3 regions of the Halobacillus sp. ABR2_026 genome follow, and region 1 is predicted to be linked to each of the others. Evidence: predicted binding sites of a transcription regulator. Region 1 holds the regulator's gene; each other region holds the start of a gene.
What was found. The regulator LexA, encoded in region 1, represses DNA repair genes until DNA is damaged. The targets are predictions, from matches to a motif close to CGAACATATGTTCG.
Positions count from the first base shown of each region.

Region 1 (7,636 bases):
TGCTCTGCTTTTTCATTCTTCGTAAGCTCCTGCTCTTTGGATTTATTAGCCAATTCATTTATACGATTAATTTTTTCTTTAGATAACATAGATCCTTCTCCTTTGCTTGTAGTCTGGATCATATACATACGAAAAAGACAAGAAATCTAGGGACTCTTGTCTTCAATCATTATATTACCTTGATTCCTCACCTTTTTCAAGGGATAGGTACTCTTTGTATCTCCTGTGGACGGTTGCTTTCGAAACATCATATCCGAGACCACGAAGAGTAGCGGCTATATCCTTAAACGTCAGATCGTTCTTCCTTAACCTCATGACTTCCTCAATCGGGAAATCGATCCTCTCACGGCCCGGTGCCTGATCCCTGTTGGATAAATTCGCGGATGGATCATAACCACCCGCTACGGCTTTTCTCATTCCACGCCGTATCTTCATGTTATGTATTTTTCTTTGGTATTCCTCGACGATTCCTACGATCTGCAATACCATTGAGTCCGATTCTGACAACTCCAGTTCCCCGTTATTGGATAAGGATAGAACTTTAATTCCCAGCCGGTTCAATTGATGAAAAAGAGCAATCTTCGTATTCCCGCGTCCCAAGCGAGTTTCATCCTGAACCAAAAGGGCATCCGCTTGTCCAGAAGAAAAGAATTCCAACATCCGGAAGACCCCTTCCCGTTCGATTTCATAGCCACTTGCCTGTTCTTCGATACATTCAACCACTTCATAACCATGGGCCTCAGCCATACTTGTCAATTCAGACTTCTGCCGGTTCAATGAAGTTACCTGCACCTCTTTTTCAGTACTTACTCTGCAATATATGATTACCTTCACCTGGACGATCCTCTCTTCTCTCTATTTATACGGTCGTTACCATAGAATAATAGAGAATGATGAAACTAACAATAAAAAGAATAATATACGTGTAATCGAGCTTAGATAGTTTGTTGAACATAAGAAAATCCTCCTCCGATATTGTAGAACGAACGTTCCTAAGAACCTGTGTTCGCGTTTGTTACTTTTATTATATACGAACACAGGTTCTTGTCAATGGCTTTTTTTCGAACGCGTGTTTGTATTTCTGAAACATAGGTGGTACAATGTGGTTACTATAATCCTATGTACGAGGTGCTAATCTATGAGTAAACTTTCAAAACGGCAGCAGGAAATACTAGATTTCATTAAAGAACAAGTTTTATTGAAAGGTTATCCGCCATCTGTTAGAGAGATCGGACAATCCGTCGGCCTCGCATCCAGTTCAACAGTCCATGGGCACTTGTCCAGGCTGGAGAAAAAAGGGTATATCAGACGCGACCCTACAAAGCCTCGTGCCATTGAAGTGATTGAATTGGAAGAAGATCACAGCATTCCAAGGAGTGAAGCGTCCTACGCTCCAGTTATTGGTAAAGTTACAGCCGGGTCTCCGATTACCGCAGTAGAGAATATTGAAGAATATGTTCCGCTTCCAGATACGCTCGCAGGTTCGGATGACAATACGTTCGTTCTCATCGTCCAGGGAGAGAGTATGATCGAAGCTGGTATTCTTGATGGAGATATGGTTATCGTCAGACAGCAACAGACCGCACAGAATGGCGATATCGTCGTTGCTATGACAGAGGACGAAGAAGCAACCGTAAAACGTTTCTTTAAAGAGAGAAACCATGTCCGCCTCCAACCGGAAAACGCCACAATGGAGCCGATTTTATTACAAGATGTGGCCATTTTAGGGAAAGTCGTTGGTCTTTATCGGACCGTACACTAAAAAAGAGAGACGAGTCAGCACTCGTCTCTCTTTTTTATGCGCCGTATCTATTTCCTAGGTAGGACTTGGGCAGGACAGACAGGATGTTTTCTTTCATAAATGTCCTTACCTGCTTTCGCTCATAGCAGTATGCCGTTACATATAAATCCTGTATACCGACGATCCTGACTGTCCGTTGAGACACCGCCCCCTCTTTGTTCATATAGATCAGTTCAAGTTTTATCTTTTCCATTTTTGACCGATTGAATAAGGAGTCCATTCGCAACACACCCCCTAAACGAACATTTGTTCTTGTTTTTATTATATGTATTTCGCAGCCAAAAGTATACGACCAAAATTATGAAATTTCCCTGAACAAAAAAGCCTTGAAGCATGGTATGCTTCAAGGCTTTGGTACTTAATAGGTTTGCAAGTATTGTTCTCTCTCCCACGGATGAACCTGTGTACGGAACATATCCCATTCAATTTCCTTCGCTTCAATGAAGTGTTCAAATAGGTGTTCACCGAGAGCTTCTACCATGATTGAATCTTTGTGCAGCTCTTCCAGCGCGTCATAAAGCGTGGCAGGAAGGTCTTTTACTCCATGGGCTTCCCGTTCTTTCTTATCCATAACATAGATATTCCGGTCTACAGGTGCCGGAGCTTCCAATTTATTTTCAACACCATCAAGTCCTGCAGCAAGAAGAACTGCCATCGCCATATAAGGGTTGGCTGATGGGTCCACGCTGCGCACCTCGATTCGGGTGCTTAACCCACGGGAAGTGGGTACACGTACGAGAGGGCTCCGGTTTTGACCCGACCAGGCTACATAACATGGTGCCTCATAACCCGGAACGAGACGCTTGTAAGAGTTGACTGTAGGGTTTGTGACCGCTGTAAAATTGGTGGCATGTTTAATAATACCCGCTGTGAATTGATAGGCGACTTCAGAAAGCTGCTCTTTTCCTTTTTCGTCGAAGAAAGCATTACCTTTTTCGTTGAAAAGAGACATATTGGCATGCATTCCTGATCCGTTGACACCGAACAACGGTTTAGGCATAAATGTCGCATGCAAACCATGTTGACGCGCAATCGTTTTGACCACTAGTTTGAAAGTCTGGATATCATCACAGTGTTTGACAGCATCTGCATATTTAAAGTCAATCTCATGCTGCCCAGGAGCTACTTCATGGTGGGAAGCTTCAATTTCAAAGCCCATTTCCTCAAGCTCCAAAACGATATCACGTCGGCAGTTTTCCCCAAGATCGGTTGGGGCCAAGTCGAAATACCCGCCTTTATCATTCAATTCCATCGTCGGATCGCCTTTTTCATCTAATTTGAATAGGAAAAACTCAGGTTCCGTACCGATATTGAAAGCGGAAAAACCTAGTTTCTCCATTTTCTTGATGTTACGCTTCAAATTGTAGCGTGGGCATCCTTCAAATGGAGTCTGGTCTGGGTTGTAAATGTCACAGATGAAGCGTGCGACTTTCCCTTTCTCGGACGTCCAAGGGAAGACGACGAACGTATCCAAATCCGGTACCAGATACATATCGGACTCCTCTATTCGTACGAATCCTTCGATGGAGGATCCGTCAAACATCATCATGCCATCAATTGCTTTATCCAACTGGCTTAGTGGAATTTCCACATTTTTGATTGTGCCAAGCATATCCGTAAACTGCAGGCGGATGAACTTGACGTTTTCTTCATCGATTTTCTTGTAAATTTCTTCTTTAGTTAAACCCATTGAATTTCCCCTCTCGACACAAGATTAATGGAAGAACCTGGACATTTCTCCCTGTCTAATTGCTAATTTACCTTGTCTTCCCGCTGTGAATAGTTCTCGTTGTAACATCCGACGAAGCTCTTTTTCAGTAAGTTCATTGTGCACTTCTTTCACTTGCTTTTCATCATACGCTTCATTTTCTGAATCGCTGTGCATCTTCAGAACTTTTTTAATTCCGGCCATGTTGACTCCCTGATCGATCAGATCTTTAATTTCCAACAGTCGATCGACATCATTGAATGAAAACATGCGGCGGTTCCCTTCTGAACGCGCCGGCTGAACAAGCTCATGCTGTTCATAATACCGAATTTGGCGTGCAGTAAGGTCTGTCAAAGATTGAACAATCCCCATCGGGAACAACGGCATAGAACGACGAATTTCATCACTCATCGATGTGCCTCCTCCCCATAAGAATGATACTTTAATTATACGTCACGCAAGGGATATGTCAACATATGTGAGGAATGTTCACACAATTTATGAAAGGGGTATCATACCTTTCTCTTCAAGCTTTGACCATTCCCTCATCTACCATCTGTGCTACAGCCTGGACGACAGCAAGCTTAACATGTGCATACGTCAGTCCCCCTTGAACGAAAGCTGTATAGGGAGGTCGGATAGGACCATCCGCCGTCAACTCGAGACTCGCCCCTTGGATGAACGTACCCGCTGCCATGATGACTTCATCATCATATCCCGGCATTGCACTTGGCTCTGGCTTGAAGTGGGAGTTCACAGGCGAAGCTTGCTGGATGGATTGACAGAACTTGATCATTTGATCGGCGGTTTGAAAATTAACCGATTGAATCAAGTCAGTCCGCTTGGCATTAAAACCAGGATTTGTATCAAAGCCCCATTCACTCAGGTATTTGGAAGTGAAGATCGCTCCTTTCAGCGCTTCTCCTACGACGTGTGGTGCAAGGAAAATCCCCTGATACATTTCCTGAAGGGTGTTTAAGCTCGGGCCAGTTTCTTTCCCTAAACCAGGAGCAGTCAAACGGTAGCTGCATTTTTCAATGAGGTCGCTCCGCCCTGCGATGTATCCTCCAACTCTTGCAATCCCTCCGCCAGGGTTTTTGATCAATGAACCAGCAATCAAATCCGCTCCTACTTCCAAAGGTTCTTTCATCTCCACGAATTCACCATAACAATTATCTACAAAAATAATGACCTCTTCATTGATCTCACGTACGAATCGAATGATGGACTCCAAAGCATCAAGCGTAAAGGAAGGGCGGTCCTCATAGCCTTTCGATCGCTGGATGGCAACGACTTTCGTTTGATCATTCATAGCTGCGCAGATAGTAGATCGGGAGAAGTCCCCGTCCTCCTTCAACGAGACCGACTGATACCCCACACCGAAATCTGAAAGCGACCCTGTATCACGTTCGTCTTCAGAACCGATGACGTCTCTCAATGTGTCATAAGGTTCCCCCGATATGTATAGAAGCTCATCACCAGGACGGAGCACCCCGAACAAGGCGGTTGTGATGGCATGAGTCCCTGATATGAGCTGTGGGCGAACGAGAGCGTCTTCTCCTTTAAAGATCTCCGCATAAAGGGCCTCGAGGGTATCCCGTCCAAAATCGTCGTAACCGTACCCTGTCGTCGGATTAAAATGGGAGTCGCTGACTCTTAATTTGTGAAAGGCTCTCAACACTTTCGCTTGGTTGTATTCAACGATTTCATCGACAATTGCGTGCGGAGCCTTGATTTCTTTTTCCACTCGGTTTTTTAATTCTTGAATATTCATGATGTAACCTCTTCCTATCTTGCGTAATTTCATTTATGTTTGTAATTTTCCATCTAAAGGATCTGATGTTTCAAAGGGTGTTCAGGATGAATGAATCCATGCAGCGCATACCCTTCTTTTTCCTCATAAAAATGGATGCTTGTTACCATACTGTAGGTTTTGAACTGCTGAAGCCGCTTCCCTTCTTCAGCTGGAATGAAAACATCATATTCATCCCATTCCTCTTTCAAAACTTCTTCCATTTTGTGAAGGACGCGTTTACGATCGATTGGATCATGGACACTGACCGTCAATGAAGGAAAGGAATGAGGAATAAAGTCGCCTTGCAGCAAGTCTTTTTTATTGTAAACCGTTAATATAGGGAGCTGGCCTGCACCGAGATCTTCCAATAGCCGAAGAACCGTCTTCTCCTGTTGAATGTGGTCAGGGTGAGAAGCATCCACCATGTGAATGACAAAATCAGCTTCTGTCACCTCTTCAAGCGTTGATCTGAAAGCTGCAATCAACGTGGTCGGCAAATCCTGTATAAATCCTACTGTATCAGATAAAAGTGCCAAAAATCCTGACGGGAGGCTCATTTGCCTTGTCAACGGGTCGAGTGTCGCGAATAACAAGTCTTCCTCGAAAGATTGGCTATCTGTTACTCTATTGAAGAAAGTCGATTTCCCGGCATTCGTATAGCCCACGATAGCGACTTGAAACGCCCGATTTTCTTTACGCCGTTTTCGATACTGCTCACGCTGTTTCACGACGGCATCCAGACGTTTTTTGATGTCATCAATTCTTCTTTGAATATGGCGGCGATCCGTTTCCAATTTAGTTTCACCGGGACCACGGGTACCGATCCCCCACCTAAACGGGAGAGAGCTGTTCCCTGTCCAGATAGACGAGGCAGCAAATATTGCAGCTGAGCAAGCTCAACTTGAAGCTTACCTTCTTTCGTACGCGCCCGGCCTGCGAATATATCCAATATCAGCTGACTTCTGTCTATGACACGCACACCTACCCTGTCAGCAATGTTCCTTAACTGACCAGGGGACAGTTCATCGTTGAATATGACGAGTTCTGCTTCCACATCTTCGGCAGCTTCTCTGATCTCTTCTAATTTCCCGTCACCTAAATATGTAGCCGGGTGAACCCGGTCACGCTTTTGAGTAATAATTTTACACACTTCTCCGTCAGCGGTTTCCGTTAAGGACTGCAGTTCTTCCAAGGAAGATTGAAACCGCTCCTCCTGTTCCTGTGGATCCTTTCTCGCTACTAATACTACCAACTCTTTTGACATAAATCTTCACCTACTTTTCCATCTGCCTGTCTCCTTCTCATCATAACAGAAAACGGAGCGGCATGAATATAGACACACTTCCTGCGAGCCAGGAAGCTAAAAACTGAAATCCTCCGCCTCCAAGGTCATTAACGTCCTCTTTTTCGGATGGGGGCTTACGACCACTCTCCAAGCATGTTTGCGGATGGCTTCTTCAATGAGATTCCTTACATAACGAGCATTTGAAAAATTCTCCTCACGCCTTGTATAGACGATATGCAAATGTTGAAAAAGCTTTCGCTCCGCCTCTTTCGTTAAACAATATTCCCTCTCACTAATCATTCCAAAAGCAATCTGAGTAAGTTCTTTTGCCGTGTAGTCCTTGAAGGAGAGCTGAATGGGGAAGCGCGAAGCAAGCCCTGGGTTTAGTGTTAGAAAATCTTCCATTTCTTCGGGGTAACCAGCAAGTATGATAATAAACTCATTATGATGGTCTTCCATGCATTTAACCATGGTATCAATCGCTTCCTTGCCGAAATCTTTCTCCCCGCCTCTTGCTAAGGAGTACGCTTCATCGATAAAGAGAACACCACCGAGTGCTTTATGAATCAAGTCTTTAGTCTTCTGAGCGGTGTGACCGATGTATTCACCAACCAGATCACTCCGATCCGCTTCAATGAACTGCCCCTTTTCAAGGACACCTACATCCCGAAATAAAGCGGCCGCCATTCGGGCCACCGTCGTCTTCCCCGTGCCAGGGTTTCCGTGGAACACCATGTGAAGAACTTGTTGGTTCGATTTAAGACCCACTTCCTGTCTTTTCTTAGACACGAGGACTTGTGCGTAGATCTCCTTCAACCTTACCTTCAATTCTTCCATCCCAACTATGGAACGAAAGCACTCATCAATTTCCACAAAAGGGGCGGCTGTCTGTTCGAGTGCTCCATTAGTGGATGCAGGCGCAGCTTTTTGTTTGGAATCACTTAACACAATGTTGATCGTGCCGGGTCTCGCTATATTTGCCTGGGGTTGCACATCGATCCCTCCTCATACTTCTTCATCATACGCATATGGAAGTCCACCTGTGAC
Region 1 is NZ_JBSWTM010000001.1:1,878,328-1,885,963, reverse strand. Features, by position in the region: gene ACXADE_RS09745 (DUF896 domain-containing protein) at 1-89, opposite strand, end outside; gene ACXADE_RS09740 (YneB family resolvase-like protein) at 175-834, opposite strand; gene lexA (transcriptional repressor LexA) at 1,139-1,762, shown strand; gene ACXADE_RS09730 (hypothetical protein) at 1,797-2,021, opposite strand; gene glnA (type I glutamate--ammonia ligase) at 2,160-3,491, opposite strand; gene ACXADE_RS09720 (MerR family transcriptional regulator) at 3,516-3,920, opposite strand; gene ACXADE_RS09715 (methionine gamma-lyase family protein) at 4,036-5,283, opposite strand; partial or broken gene hflX (GTPase HflX) at 5,337-6,568, opposite strand; gene ACXADE_RS09705 (AAA family ATPase) at 6,665-7,582, opposite strand.

Region 2 (7,636 bases), 1.4 Mb from region 1:
TAGCTTTGGTGCTCGCCTATTTCAAATTCCACAAAGGGTATCCGGGATTGATCAGTGCTACACTCATCCCCATTTTCGGAAAAGAACGGATGGAAGGTCCTCTTGGGAAAATGATTGATGTCCTATCTGTTGTTGCTACCGTTGTCGGTGTCGCGGCAACACTAGGCTTCGGATCTGCTCAGATTAATGAAGGACTCGCCTTCCTCTTCGACACGCCAAGCAATTATGGGGTTCAACTGACGATTCTGGTCATTTCTACAATACTGTTCATCATTTCCGCCTGGTCAGGCATAAGCAAAGGGATTAAATATTTGAGTAATATTAACCTGGCTCTCGGTTTCGTCCTGATGATTATGCTGTTGATCGTCGGTCCATCTCTTTTCATTTTGAATATGTTCACGGAATCGATCGGAGGGTACATTCAAAATTTCTTCAACATGAGTTTCCGTATCGCCCCCATTGAAGAAGAGAACCGGACCTGGATCAACAATTGGACGATCTTTTACTGGGCATGGTGGATGTCCTGGTCCCCTTTTGTCGGAATCTTTATCGCCCGTATCTCACGAGGACGGACAATCAAAGAATTCATGCTTGGAGTGTTGTTTGTTCCAGCCATTGTATGTTTCGTCTTTTTCGCGGTCTTCGGTGTATCCGCTCTCGACCTCGAACAGCAAGGGCTGGCCGCCATTTCAGAATATCCGATGGAAACAGCCACCTTTGCGATGTTGGAACAATATCCGTTAGGCACACTGATGACCTTCATCACCCTCTTTGTCATCGCTATCTTTTTCATAACATCGGCAGACTCCGCCACTTTCGTCCTGGGGATGTTATCAACAGATGGTTCCATCCACCCTTCCGGTGCGGTTAAAATCCTATGGGGGCTATGTCTATCGGCCACCGCTGCCATCATCGTCTATTTTGGCGGCACCCAAGGACTGCAAAATGTGTTGATTATTGCAGCCCTGCCATTTTCGGCGATTATCCTGCTTATGGGCTTCTCGTTTTATAAATCAGCCAATGCAGAAATATGGTCAAAACGACGCAAAAAGAAACAATACAAGGCCAGCTGAATGTTCCGGCCGCTAAAACCATCTACACAGCCTGCTCATCCATGAGGGGCTGTTTTTCTTTTTACTCCTCACTCCTACCTCAATGGTCTGCTACATATATATGGTACGATAAAGTCGTCATTGAATCCTTTACAATCAATTGAAGGAGTGAAGATATGGCGTTCATAATGACGGGACTGCTTTTGACAGTTGCCGGTTTCCAGGTCCTGCTCTCCCTTGGCTTTCCTTTAGGCGAATTTGCCTTAGGGGGTTCTCATAAAGTATTGCCTGTAAAGCTCCGGATTTTGAGTGCAGGGAACGCGATCGTGCTTACACTTATGAGTTTTGTGTTTTTGCAGCATACATTTGGTTATGTACGATTCGACTTCATCCCTACAACCCTATGGATCTGGATCATTACTGTTTTTTTAGGCCTGAATACCATTGCAAATTTGATCTCACCAAGTCAAAAAGAAAAACGAGTGATGACCCCTCTTTCTGGGGTGATGTTTATCTTAAGCTTATGGATTGTCCTAACTTAAGCTGCCCACCTCCCCTGCATAAAGAAAAAGCTTGGGAAGGTTCCCAAGCTTAAAAATTATATAGACAAGCGGCCGGATAGGTCGTACATACTGTTATCTATGCCCATTTTTTGCGAGAACACATCTCCGAACGGATGACTCACCGGCTTATTGTCTTTCAAACCTACGATTTTTCCAAATTCCTTATTCAACAACAAATCGATGGCATGACCTCCTAAACGGCTGGCCAGCACCCGGTCTCTCGCTGTTGGAGCTCCTCCGCGCTGGGTGTGTCCCAAGACGGTCACCCTTGACTCCATCCCCGTTTCTTGTTTCAACTTATCATTGAGATCGATTCCACTCACACCGCTACCCTCGGCTACGATGATGATGCTGTACCTTTTTTCCCTTGAAGGACCACTTTTGATCTGCTCAATGATAGCAGGAAGATCCTCTTTCTTCTCAGGGATCAGTATATTTTCAGCACCGCCGGCAAGACCGGACCATAACGCCAAATTGCCGGTGTCCCTTCCCATTACTTCAATGATGGATGACTTTTCATGAGAGGACGCCGTATCACGCAGGCGGTCGATGTATTCAATAATTGTATTCAAACTCGTATCAAAACCAATCGTCTCATGAACAAGCGGAATGTCATTGTCGATGGTAGCAGGCACTCCAATGCACGGAAACTCTTTGTCACTAATAGAGGCAGCTACGCGCAAGGCATCTCTTCCACCAATGACGACGAGGGCATCTACTTCGTGTCTCTTTAAGATTTGAATCGCTTGCTCCTGACCAGCATCGGTCATAATTTCCTCACTTTTGTACGACTGAAGAATGGTTCCTCCACGTTGGATAATCGCGCCTACGGAAGCAGCATCCATCTCTTCAAGTTCTTCATCAAATACACCTTGGAAACCGTACTTGATACCGATCATCTCTCTCTCAAAATACAACCCTGACCTTACGACGGCACGCAGGGCGGCATTCATTCCTGGAGCATCTTCTCCACTCGTCAGAACTGCGATTCTTTTCACCATCACCACTCACTTTCCTTATGTAATTCTACGTTGTACATTCTCTACTATTGTAGCAATAACTGGCAGAAACTCAAAAAGTGCTGGAAGCTGCCTCATCATTGCAGCCTCCAGCACTCCTTCATCCTCAACGATATTGTTTTCTACGCACCCACATCGTAGCTGCCCATTTTTCTCCAGTAACAACCGGTGAACCACCGTGCAGCGTCCGTTCATTGATGGCAGAGTCGGAATAGAAATATTCAAAGTAGACGCCCATGCCTTTTTGTGGAGATACAGATAAGTTCATGTGAGGGAAATAAGTTTCGCCGCCCTCCTCCACATCGTTCAAATACAGGACGAGTGTACTAATCCTCGGATTACTGACAGGCTTTGCTTTAGCCTTAAAATAATCATAGTGTGCTTTATATTCTTGCCCTGGTTGATAGTTCAGGATGTGAAGACCTTCTCCATGTTCGACAGGAACATTCATGATTTGCGCCAATCGGTTTTCAATGCGGCTCGTAATATCATCGTCCGGCAGAAACGTGCTGCTGCTTGTCCGGATATCGTTCACTTCATGCTTGGAACCGATTTTCGACCGGTTCATCCGACTTTTAGACCGACGGATCAACTGCTCGCATTCCGCATCACTGACGACGTTTCCCAATATAGCAATCTTTGGATCTTCCATTTTTGCAATAATGGCGACTTCACGATCTGATGTAACAATCCTGCTTCCTGTATGATCGAAAATGGAAGTTTCTTTCACTGTTAATGTCAACTTTTCATCAACCTCTTCTTATTTTGATAAAACGCTTTCATAAAACATATATCCTGTCCGGAATGATAGGATATGAGATATCATATCACCTTTTTACTTTTTATTCTTTATTTTTGATAAAAATTCCATATTTGTTCACATATGATAGAAAAAAGTCCAAAACATTTCTTCAGACCCCCATATAAAGAAGCACCACCACCTTGAATAGAGGCGGTGATGCTCGAAATGATCGGGTTAGCGGCTTTTTTCTGTTTTGTTTTTAAAGTCGAATTTAATCTTGTATTCTTCATCCAGCATCAGGGCTGTGCTGAACGTTTTCTTCCCTTTGAATCCTTTCAAAACTTTCGTTCGCTTTTTCTCACACAACGTTTTGATCATATTGGCTGTGAGCGTTTTTCCGGCGAGTCTTTTCGGAAAACTCACCTTGCACCCCTTTTTGTATTCAGAGCATGCATAGAATTTGTACCGGTCCATGATGGAGCCTGTTCCGCATGCCGGGCATTTGGCAATTGGTGTATTCCATTTCTTCTTTTCACCGGTATCTCGGATTTGAACTTGTTGGATGGAATCTGGAGTTTCCTGAATTAGTTTTTCAATAAACTGGCTCGTCTGCTTAATGAACATCTGTTTCGATCCTTCTCCGCTTCCGATTTTCTTCAAATAGGATTCCCACTTAGCTGTCATGGAGGGACTGGACAACAGCGTTCCTTCGATAGCCTCGCACAGTGTAATCCCTTTAGCTGTGACATAAACATTGTTCTTTTTCACTTCGATGTACTTTTGCGCCTTAATTGTTTCGATGATGCTCGACCGGGTCGCTTCCGTTCCGAGACCTTCGACTTCCTTGAGGATTTCTACATCTTCTTCATCATCCATCAGTTTTCCGCACGTTTTCATCATGTTGATCAGTTGGCCTTCCGTATACGGTTTCGGGGGCTGCGTCATACTTTCTTTGATATGAAGGCGAGCGCCTACCTCTTCCCCTTTTTCGACATTTGGAAGCAGTGCATCTTTCTCCTGCTTCGCTTTCGAAGGCTTCGGAAAAAGTTCTTTCCATCCTCGATGCACCTCTCTCCGCCCCGTCGATTTGAAAGGAAGCTCGTGCACATGAGTGAATATCGTCGTTTCTTCATAGACGTAGTCGCTATGGAACATCGCAAGCGTGGTGGCCATCACTTCGGAATAAATATTATGTTCTTCACGACTCAACCCGTTGAGCTTCTTTTCTGTAGGGACCGTCTTCGTCGGGATGATCGCATAGTGTTCCTGAACTTTCTTACTGTCGACATACCGTTTTCTGGGTTTTAAAGTGATTGGAGTAAACGACACATTCAGTGTATCCTGATAAGACTTCAAGTTGTTCACCAAATAAGAGAATTCACTCTCTGTAATGTAATTACAGTCGGTTCTCGGATAGGAAACCAGTTTCTTCTCATAAAGCTTCTGCATCGTCTTCAACACCTGCGATGGCGTGTATTTCCAACGACGGTTCGCGACACTTTGCAACGTGGACAGGGAGTGCAGCTTCGGTGATTTTTGATGTTTCGTCTTTTTGTCTACACGCTGGATCGTCCCCTCGTCATCTACCTTTTCTTTCAGTCCATGCTGATCCATCAGCGCCTGTACTTTCGCTTTATCCTTCTCTTTAATTTCAGCCAGACCCTTATAGGAACCCGCCTCCGATTGGAAAAGGCCCTCGATCTGATAGAAAGGCTCGGAGACAAAGTCTTCAATCTCCTTATGTCGCTGGTATATTAAATAAACCGTCGGCGACTGCACACGCCCGATTGATAAGTAACTCCCGAAACCTTTTTTCTGCAAATGGAGAGTAAATAGGCGGCTGGCATTGATCCCTACCATCCAATCACTGATCTGACGGGCTTTCGCTTCATCAAACATACGCAAATCTTTTTCATTGTTTTGTAGATTTTTAAAGCCTTTACGCACTTCGTCTTTTTCCAGAGAATTGATCCACAAGCGCTGGACCGGCTTCCCCTTCACACCAGTCAACCGGAGGATACTGTAGAAGATATTCGATCCTTCCCTGTCCACATCAGCAGCATTGATGAGGACGTCTGCTTGCTGGAACAAGCGCTTGACCTCTTTAAACTGCTCCCACTTTCCTTTCGATACCTTTTCCAGAAAGCGATCCGGAACAATCGGGAGCTGATCCAGCTTCCACTTCTTCCATTCCGGCTTGTAATCATGCGGTTCTTTCAATTCCACCAGATGACCAACGCCCCACGTAATCGTCGCCCCAGCCGGGAACGTATCATCCGGTTTCAATACTATATACGTTTTCGTTTTTTCCTGTACTTTAAAAGCCTCTGCATATGCTTTTGCCTGAGAGGGTTTTTCCGCTAAGATGACCACTTTCGTCATGGTCTCCCCACTCCCTTCGTTGAACCCCAAGAGTACTATGCACAGAAGCGTAAAGCAAGAGGTTGACGCCGTACTTTTGTTCGTTGGCGCGCTGTGCTGAGTCTTTCACGCGACTCACTCAATCTTTAACGAGCATAGCATTCATTCATCCAGTATAAATTCCGCTTTCTTAGTTGAACCTCTCGTTCCCTTACTATAAGCGCTTAATAGTCGGTACACCACATGACGGGAGTTCACGTTCAGAAAGTCCCGCGCTTATGACTTTTTACGATCAGCGCGGCATACTCAGGTAAGGCTCGTTCATGAGCATCCAGCGAGGTATGAGAACAAGCGGGACAGGCCCATTTCATTTGGGCTCTCTTCATTGAATACCTTTCACACGCTGGGCATCTGACGCCTTTTTGCAGATCGGATGGATGAATAGTAAATCGTGTCAAAGTCGATGGGAATCTGAAATCCAATGTGCTGTTTCACCCATTCCGCCAGCAGCTGCTTTTGGCGTTCGGCCTGCTCGATAGGGTCCTGGAATTCTTCTGTGCCGCGGCGCATTTCTTTCATTTGTCTATGGATGTAAATCTGGCCGATCCTATTTTCAGCTTCAATGATCAATTTAAAGGACGGGAATATCATCACCGTGTCCATTTGGAAAAAGTGGTGGTCATCATGGATACAGAGGTCTTGAAGCATGGAATGAGGACCTTTCAAATAATGAAGATAAAAATCAAGAGATTGCTCGCCTGACCATCCGGCTCGCTTAATCGATAGAATTTCTTCTAATGGAGAGATTGCAGTGCAGCAGCATTTCTGAATGGGTAATATCAGGTGGGACGACGCGGGGGTTTATTATCATGTGTTTGCTCTTTCCTCCCTTATTAAAAACGCCAGCCCCTTTAATGTCCAGAAAAAAAGAGACCCAGAACGGGTCTCTTGGCTTCCACTATTTAAAAGTCGACGTCTTGACCATAGTATGCCGCAACAAATAGTTTCTTCATTTCTTCCACAGATGTTTCACGTGGGTTCGTTCCCGTACACGGATCTTCCACTGCGTTTTTCGCCATCGTATCGACGTGTTCGTTGAACAATTCTTCAGAAACACCAAAATCTTTCAAGGTATTTGGTACTTCCATTTTGCGGTTCAACTCACGGACCCACTCAATGAGCGCGTCTACTAATTCTTCATCGTTCTTCCCTTCAAGACCAATTCTTTTAGCAAGGGCAGCAAAACGGTCTTCGACTACATGGCGGTTGAATTGTATGACGTAAGGAAGGTAAATTCCATTGGCGCAGCCATGCGGTACTCCGAAGGTCGGTCCGCTTTTATGTGCCAGGCTGTGCACATTACCAAGGACGGCATTAGAGAATGCCATGCCTGCCATTGCTTGGGCGTAGTGAACTTTTTCACGACTGTCTTGATCTCCTTGATACGAAGAAAGAAGGTGTTCTCTTAAGAGTTCAGCTGCTTCTTTCGCAAGAGCATCCGTGAACGTCGTTCGTGGTTTGGCTACATAGGCTTCGATGCTGTGTGTGACGGCGTCCATCCCGCTATAGGCTGTCACGCTCTTCGGCATGGATTCAACCATGACTGGATCGATGATCGCCATGTCCGGCGTCAGCTCGAAGGTGGCCAGCGGGTATTTCACGCCTGTCTCTGAATCCGTGATAACAGAAAGGTTCGAGATTTCAGAGGCCGTACCACTTGTCGTTGGAATACCGATAAATCTTGCTTTCGAACGAAGTTCAGGAAGTTCAAACGGTTGGGTTGCCTCTTCAAATGAGAGATTCGGATGTTCATAGAACAGCCAGAAGGCTTTGGCAGCATCCATCGGAGAACCTCCACCGATTCCGATGATCCAATCCGGTTCAAACTCATTCACTGTA
Region 2 is NZ_JBSWTM010000001.1:473,912-481,547, reverse strand. Features, by position in the region: gene ACXADE_RS02600 (BCCT family transporter) at 1-1,073, shown strand, start outside; gene ACXADE_RS02595 (hypothetical protein) at 1,229-1,594, shown strand; gene ACXADE_RS02590 (ATP-dependent 6-phosphofructokinase) at 1,651-2,613, opposite strand; gene ACXADE_RS02585 (2OG-Fe(II) oxygenase) at 2,741-3,376, opposite strand; gene ACXADE_RS02580 (type IA DNA topoisomerase) at 3,611-5,758, opposite strand; gene ACXADE_RS02575 (nuclease-related domain-containing protein) at 6,134-6,517, opposite strand; gene ACXADE_RS02570 (iron-containing alcohol dehydrogenase) at 6,700-7,636, opposite strand, start outside.
Region 2: ACXADE_RS02580 (type IA DNA topoisomerase) is a predicted target of LexA. The motif match lies at 5,828-5,841, and genes of this name have one in related genera.

Region 3 (7,636 bases), 540 kb from region 1:
CTTCTCCAACGTATCTTTCATGCCCAGAGGGTTGCTGCTCAATTCCTTCCCTACTTCCACGTTCTCTTCAACTGTTAAGGTCGGAATTAAATTGTACTGTTGAAAAATGAACCCGATGAATTTACGCCGGTAGTCCGTCAGTTGACGGTCTTTCAATTGATCGAGAACAGAATCCCCTACTTTAATCGTTCCTGAATCATACCGGTCAATTCCCCCGATGACATTTAGTAACGTCGATTTCCCCGACCCTGAAGGTCCAAGAATCGTAACAATTTTCTTGTCGGGTACTTCCAAGGATGCCTGGCGAAGCGCCTGCACTGTCACTTCTCCGCTTTTATATTCTTTTGTAACCTGTTTTGCGAAGATTGCCATCTCATCATCTCCAATTAAAAGTTTTGTAATATAAAACATCATTTATTTCATTTTTAGTGTACCTCAATCAGATAAGAAGTCAATAACTTTTTGAAATATATATATGTATAAATTTCATTATTTATTATTTTCCCTCCACTGACAGTCATTGAAATGGAAGAACTTATTATTAATGGCGCTTCCATGAAAAAGACAGGAATTGTGGAAGTTAGATATTGAAACCTTACAAACAAGAAAACCCAGACAAGCGCTAGGCTTTGCCTGGGTTCTCTCTATTAAAAAGATGGAAGGTTGTCCAAATTATTGGATTGAATGCCATCCGGTTCACTGCGCAGATGGTCTTCTCCATCTTTCCCTCGAATGAGGTTCACGTGTTCCAGTTCACCGCTGCGCGCCATATCATGTGCCCGCTTATAATCGACCACTTGTCCTGACGACAGCTGCATTTCAACAATGCTTCCTTGTCCGTTTTTTCTAACGGCGACAATTCGTTCTGGCATCATTCTCAACCTCCTCACATCTATTTTGTCTCTTCTTTACAATCCTATTCTGACGAGGTTATTTTTAGAAAATGAGCAAAAGAAAGTCAGCCCTTGGGCTGCCTTATCCTCCTACATATCGTGAGAAGATTTTTGCTTCTGACGTGTGTGCTGTGCGTTTTTCACTTTATGCGAGCCTTGTGCCGGCTCACCGTAGGCCTGCTTGGGTCCTAGTGGTAAGTTCGGTTGTTCCTGTTGTTTGGGTCCCATACGTCGTCCCATTACCCATCCGCCTCCTTCATTATCTGCGTTTTCGAGCTGCTTCCGGTCCTTCCATCGCAGTCGCTCCAGGATAACTCAGACGCTGATCACGATCGGACTCCACTCTACCGGATTTCTTCAACTTTTTCTCTTGTCTGTCTCTACCCATCTTCACACGCCTCCCTTCTTGCTTAGTATGGAAAAGAGGATGGCGGCTATCCCTGGGAATCATTTTTTGTAATCGTCGAGAAAATCCTTTTGAAAGCTCGTATTTACTTGCGCATCAGATGAATGACTTAAATCACGGAAAGGGTTTTTTCCATATTTTTCTGTTAAATCATCAATGGTTTTATAAAGCTTTTCTTTACTTGCATATTCTTCAAAATTAAACAGGTCCAGCTGTTGACTGACTTCTGATTTCTCAGCAAGGTCACTCGCCGTAACACCAAGCAAACGGACAGGCTGTTGATTCCAATGATCATCAAATAACTGCACCGCTACTTGAAAGAGGTCTTCTGACTTGTGGACAAACTGCTGGAGCTGTCGGCTGCGGGTTACGTTTTTTCTATCATGATAACGTATCATAAGCTGAACATTTCTGGCGAGCACTTTTTTATTCTTCATCCGGGCCTCAACTTTATGGGAAAGTCTGCGGAGAACGCTTTGAATTTCAACATCATCAGTGGTGTCCTGAGGCAGTGTCGTTGAAGTTCCGATACTCTTGAATTCATGGACCGCTTCCGGGTCTACCACTCTTTGGTCAATCCCGTTCGCTCTATTTTTTAACCGCTCTCCATTAATACCCAACACACCCTTCAACTCCAAGACCGGATGTGCAGCTAGTTGACCGATGGTTTCAATTTGTATTTTCCTAAGTTTTTCTGCCGTTTTATCTCCTACTCCATACATTTCCTCAATGGGCATCGGCCATAATTTAGAGGGGAGATCACGCTTTCGAAGGATCGTGATCCCCATCGGCTTTTTCATATCAGATGCCATCTTTGCCAGGAATTTATTAGGAGCAATGCCAATACTACAGGAAAGGTCAAGTTCGTCATGGATACGCTTTTGGATATTCTCCGCGATTTCAGGAGGAGATCCCTGCTCCGCACATTCGGAAATGTCCATGTATCCTTCATCAATGGATACCGGCTGGACCATCGAGGTGACATCTGCAAGTATTTTAAACATTTCTTTAGATGCTGTCCGATATCGTTCAAACGTTGGCCTCATCACAATTAAACCCGGACACAACCGTCTCGCTTCGCCTAGAGGCATTGTCGTCTTGACCCCATATTTCCTTGCCTCATAGCTGCTTGTGACGATAATGCCGCGTCTTTCTTCCGGATTTCCTGCAATGGCCAACGGCTTCCCTTTTAGGGATGGATCAAAAGCCGCTTCCACAGAAGCATAGAAACTGTTCATATCCACATGAAATATGACTCGACCTTTTTTCGGATACCATTTGGACTCCATAACGTACTTCCTCCATTGGAACATTTGTTCTCTATTATACCATGACATGATGATCAATGGATAATCAACGCTCTGCTATTGTGCAATTCTCATGAGGGGTTCTATGCAAAAAGGCTCCCTGCCATCACAGGGAGCCTTTTTTTACTTTATTGAGCTACTTCTTCAATGATGGACGTGACCAACTCAGTCACTTTTTCAAGTTCACTCACAGGCATGCGCTCATTGGTTGTATGAATTTCTTCATAGCCGACACTTAAATTAACTGTCGGTACACCATGACCAGCGATGACATTAGCATCACTTCCCCCGCCGCTTGTCAACAACTCACTTTCACGGCCGATACGCTTCGCTGCTGCCCGGGCGACTTCAACTACTTGATCCCCTGCTTGCTGTTTATACCCTGGATACATAACTTCTATATCCAGTTCAACTTCTCCACCCATTTCTTCAGCTGTTTCCAGAAAAGCCTGCTGCATTTTTTCCACTTGGGCTTTCATTTTATCTGGGTCCAAAGAGCGGGCTTCCGCTAACACTTCGACGTGATCGCATACAATGTTTGTTTTTTGACCACCTTCAAAGCGCCCGATATTCGCCGTAGTTTCGTCGTCAATTCGTCCGAGAGGCATTTTAGCAATTGCTCGGGACGCTAGAGTAATGGCAGAAATCCCTTTCTCAGGGGCAACCCCTGCATGAGCGGTTTTTCCTTTAACCACAGCTTTTATTTTCGCCTGGGTAGGAGCTGCAATGATAATGTTTCCGACTTGTCCATCACTATCGAGAGCATATCCATATTTCGCTTTAAGTAAAGAAGCATCCAAAGCTTTTGCTCCGACAAGGCCGCTTTCCTCACCCACTGTAATGACGAATTGAACATCCCCATGTTCAACCTGTTGTTCCTGAAGAGAACGGATCGCTTCCAGAATAGCAGCAATCCCTGCTTTATCATCGGCCCCCAGAATCGTTGTTCCATCCGTCACAATATAGCCATCTTCAACAGATGGTTTTACACCGTTCCCTGGAACGACCGTATCCATGTGCGAAGTGAAATAAATCATATCTGCACCCTTCTTCGACCCTTCCAAATTACAGATGAGGTTGTTCGCCCCATGACCAGTGACCGAAGCCGCGTCATCCTCCAGGACTTCCAAGCCTAAGTCCTCAAATTTTTGTTTTAATACTTTAGCAATTTCTGCTTCCTCTTCAGTTTCTGAGTCAATTTGAACCAACTCTAAAAATTCCTGAAGCAAGCGTTCTTTATTAATGGCAGCCATCTATAGTTTCCTCCTTCATATGTAAACCTGTTCCTCTTAGTACGTTAGCGGAACGAAAGGACGGTGTCAATTATAGTGGGATGTTGCCATGTTTTTTATACGGACGGCCTTCATGCTTGTTCTTAAGCATGTCCAAAGATTTGATTAAAGTGGCACGCGTTTCTCTTGGATCGATAACATCATCGATCATTCCAAGTCCTGCCGCTACGTAAGGGTTCGCGAATCTTTCTCTATATTCATTAATTTTGTTTTGTCTAGTTTCTTCAGGATTAGTACTTTCGCGAATTTCTTTGGCAAAAATGATATTCGCTGCCCCCTCAGGACCCATCACAGCAATTTCGGCATTCGGCCAGGCATAGACAAGGTCAGCTCCGATCGACTTACTGTTCAGGGCAACATACGCTCCTCCATAAGCTTTTCTTGTAATAACTGTCAGCTTAGGAACAGTCGCTTCTGAATAGGCATACAAAATTTTTGCACCGTGACGGATGATTCCTCCATGCTCTTGTTTGATGCCCGGGAAAAATCCTGTAACATCTTCGAATGTAATCAATGGAATATTAAACGAGTCACATGTACGAATAAACCGCGCCGCTTTATCACTTGAATCGATATCTAACCCCCCGGCCATGTATTTCGGCTGGTTACACACGAGTCCGACTGTTTTCCCGTGCAGACGGGCGAACCCGACGACAATGTTCTTTGCAAAGTCCTTGTGGATTTCAAAAAACGATGCTTCATCGACCACTTCATCGATAATTACACGCACATCGTAAGGACGTAGAGGATCAAAAGGAATTTTGTCTGTAAGATCCGGTCTGAAATGGTCTTCCGGTTCTACATCGATTTCCGGTGTCTTCTCCTCATTATTTTGAGGCAGATAACTGACAAGGTCACGCACAGCGTCTAAAGCAGAAGCTTCATCTGATGTTTTCAAGTGGGCATTACCACTTAAAGAATTATGGACACCTGCGCCACCGAGGTCTTCTGCTGATATCTGCTCACCAGTAACTGTTTCAATTACTTTCGGCCCGGTAATGAACATTTGAGACGTCTTTTCCACCATGATTACGAAATCCGTGATGGCTGGAGAATATACCGCACCACCAGCACACGGCCCCATAATGACGGAGATTTGCGGAATGACCCCTGAGTAAATGGAGTTCCGGTAAAAAACCTGACCGTATCCATCCAAAGAAGATACCCCTTCCTGAATCCGAGCTCCTCCAGAATCGTTCAAACCAATGAACGGTGTACCATTTTTGGCAGCAAGGTCCATGACGGCTGCGATTTTTTTCGCATGCATCTCCCCCAATGCGCCACCATAGACCGTGAAGTCTTGAGCGAACAAGTACACATCCCGTCCATGGATTTTGCCAAAACCTGTGACGACTCCTTCGCCAGGCGCTGACTTTCCATCCATTCCGAACGCATCATGGCGATGTTCGATGAAAGGGTTCAATTCAATGAACGACCCTTCGTCCAACAAATGTTCAATACGCTCTCGTGCCGTCCATTTTCCTTTATCATGTTGTTTAGCGATCCGCTCGTCCCCGCCACCCAGTTCAACTTGACGGCGTTTATCATAAAGTTCATTGATTTTATCAAAAATATCCAAAATTACTCCCCCTCTTCATGTTGACACAACTCGAAAAGTACACCATTTGCAGCTTTCGGGTGCAAAAAGGCGATCTGACTATTATGAGCCCCAGTTTTCGGTTGTTCATGAATCAGACGCACTCCCTGTTCTTTATACTGCTTCAAACGTGCAGTCAAGTCATCAACCTCCAGAGCGATGTGATGAACACCTTCTCCTTTTTTGTCTAGAAACGATCGAATCGGTGAATCCTCACTTATAGGCTCCAGCAACTCGAACATCGTCTCTCCTATCCTTAGGAAGGCGACCCTGACCTGTTCGGATTGAACCGCTTCAACCGCTTCAAGCTCCAAATTCAGGTTGTGCTGATAAAAAGGCAGGGCTGCATCGATGTTTTCCACTGCAATCCCAATGTGGGCGATTTTACTTGGAGCATCCAGGCTCTCTTTATGAAGCATCTGTTTAATATATACAGCAATCGCATCTGTCGGCGACCCGCTTGTGAAAATTTTGTTCACCCCTTTTTCTTCCAGGAAGGGGATGTCTTCCGCTGGTATAACGCCTCCACCTATAACAGGGATATCAGAAGCTCCTTGTTCTTCCAAGGCTTGAACCACTTTAGGAAACAGCGATTTATGAGCCCCGGAAAGAGAAGAAAGACCCACAACATCGACATCTTCCTGTATCGCTGCCCTCGCTATTTGAACGGCTGATTGACGGAGGCCGGTATAAATGACTTCCATCCCGTGATCCCTAAGTGCCTGGGCAATAATCAATGCCCCACGGTCATGCCCGTCTAATCCTGGTTTCGCTATGAGTACACGTATTGGCTTCATCCTCATCATCCTTCCCTACATTCCGGTATATTCGCCAAATTCTTCTCTTAATACGTTTGCGATTTCTCCGACTGTCGCATAAACCTTTACTGCAGCGACAATAAGAGGCATTACATTTTCCTTTCCTTTTGCGGCGCTTCTTAAAGTTTGCAGACACTTGTCGACCGCTTCCTGGTCCCGTGATGATCTTACCGCCTCTGTTTTCTTGATCTGCGCTTGTTCAAGGGCTTCATCTACACGAAGCAGGTCAGCGTGAATTTCCTCTTCCAGCTTATATTCGTTCATTCCGACCACGATGTCATCATTTGATTCAATCCGCTTCTGAGCATCATAAGCTGCTTTATGAATTTCCCGCTGCATATACCCCTCTTCCACCGCCTGTACGGCTCCACCGAACTCTTTAATACGTTCAAGGTACGCTCCAGCTTCTTCTTCAATCTGATCCGTCAAAGATTCCACATAATACGAGCCCGCCAGTGGATCAATGGTATCTGCAACTCCACTCTCATTAGCGATGATCTGTTGTGTGCGCAGCGCAATTCTTGCTGAATCTTCTGTCGGCAACGCAAGGGCTTCGTCACGGGAGTTGGTATGTAGACTTTGGGTTCCCCCCATAACGGCAGCAAGTGCCTGCAGAGTGACCCTTACTATATTGTTATCAGGCTGCTGAGCCGTTAATGTACTTCCTCCCGTTTGGGTATGAAAACGGAGCTTCCAGCTTTTCGGATTCTCTGCTCCATAATGCTCTTTCATGATCTTTGCCCACATGCGGCGCGCCGCTCTGAATTTAGCCGCCTCTTCAAAAAACTGATTGTGCGCGTTGAAGAAAAAGGCAAGGCGAGGAGCAAATTGATCGACTTCAAGTCCTGCTTCAATTGCTGCATCAACGTAAGCCATGCCATTAGCGATTGTAAAAGCTACTTCCTGAACGGCCGTCGATCCAGCTTCACGAATATGGTAGCCGGATATGCTGATGGTATTGAACTTCGGCAGGTTTTCCTGGCAGTAACCAAAAATATCTGTAATAAGCCTCATGGAAGGTTTAGGCGGGAAAATATAAGTTCCACGGGCGATGTATTCTTTTAATATGTCATTTTGAATGGTTCCTGTCAGCTTTGCGGGATCGACTCCCTGCTTCTCGCCTACTGCGATGTACATAGCAAGCAGAATACTTGCCGGTGCATTAATCGTCATCGATGTACTTACTTTATCTAACGGGATTCGATCAAACAATTGCTCCATATCTTTTAGTGAATCTATGGCGACGCCGACTTTTCCTACCTCACCATCCGCCATAGGATCATCCGAATCATATCCAATTTGAGTAGGTAGATCGAAAGCGAC
Region 3 is NZ_JBSWTM010000001.1:2,418,444-2,426,079, forward strand. Features, by position in the region: gene ACXADE_RS12600 (ABC transporter ATP-binding protein) at 1-372, opposite strand, end outside; gene ACXADE_RS12605 (DUF3892 domain-containing protein) at 648-872, opposite strand; gene ACXADE_RS12610 (small acid-soluble spore protein P) at 984-1,133, opposite strand; gene ACXADE_RS12615 (YpzI family protein) at 1,153-1,281, opposite strand; gene ACXADE_RS12620 (DNA polymerase IV) at 1,341-2,588, opposite strand; gene ACXADE_RS12625 (M20/M25/M40 family metallo-hydrolase) at 2,735-3,859, opposite strand; gene ACXADE_RS12630 (acyl-CoA carboxylase subunit beta) at 3,930-5,480, opposite strand; gene mce (methylmalonyl-CoA epimerase) at 5,480-6,292, opposite strand; gene ACXADE_RS12640 (acyl-CoA mutase large subunit family protein) at 6,308-7,636, opposite strand, start outside.
Region 3: ACXADE_RS12620 (DNA polymerase IV) is a predicted target of LexA. The motif match lies at 2,606-2,619, and genes of this name have one in related genera.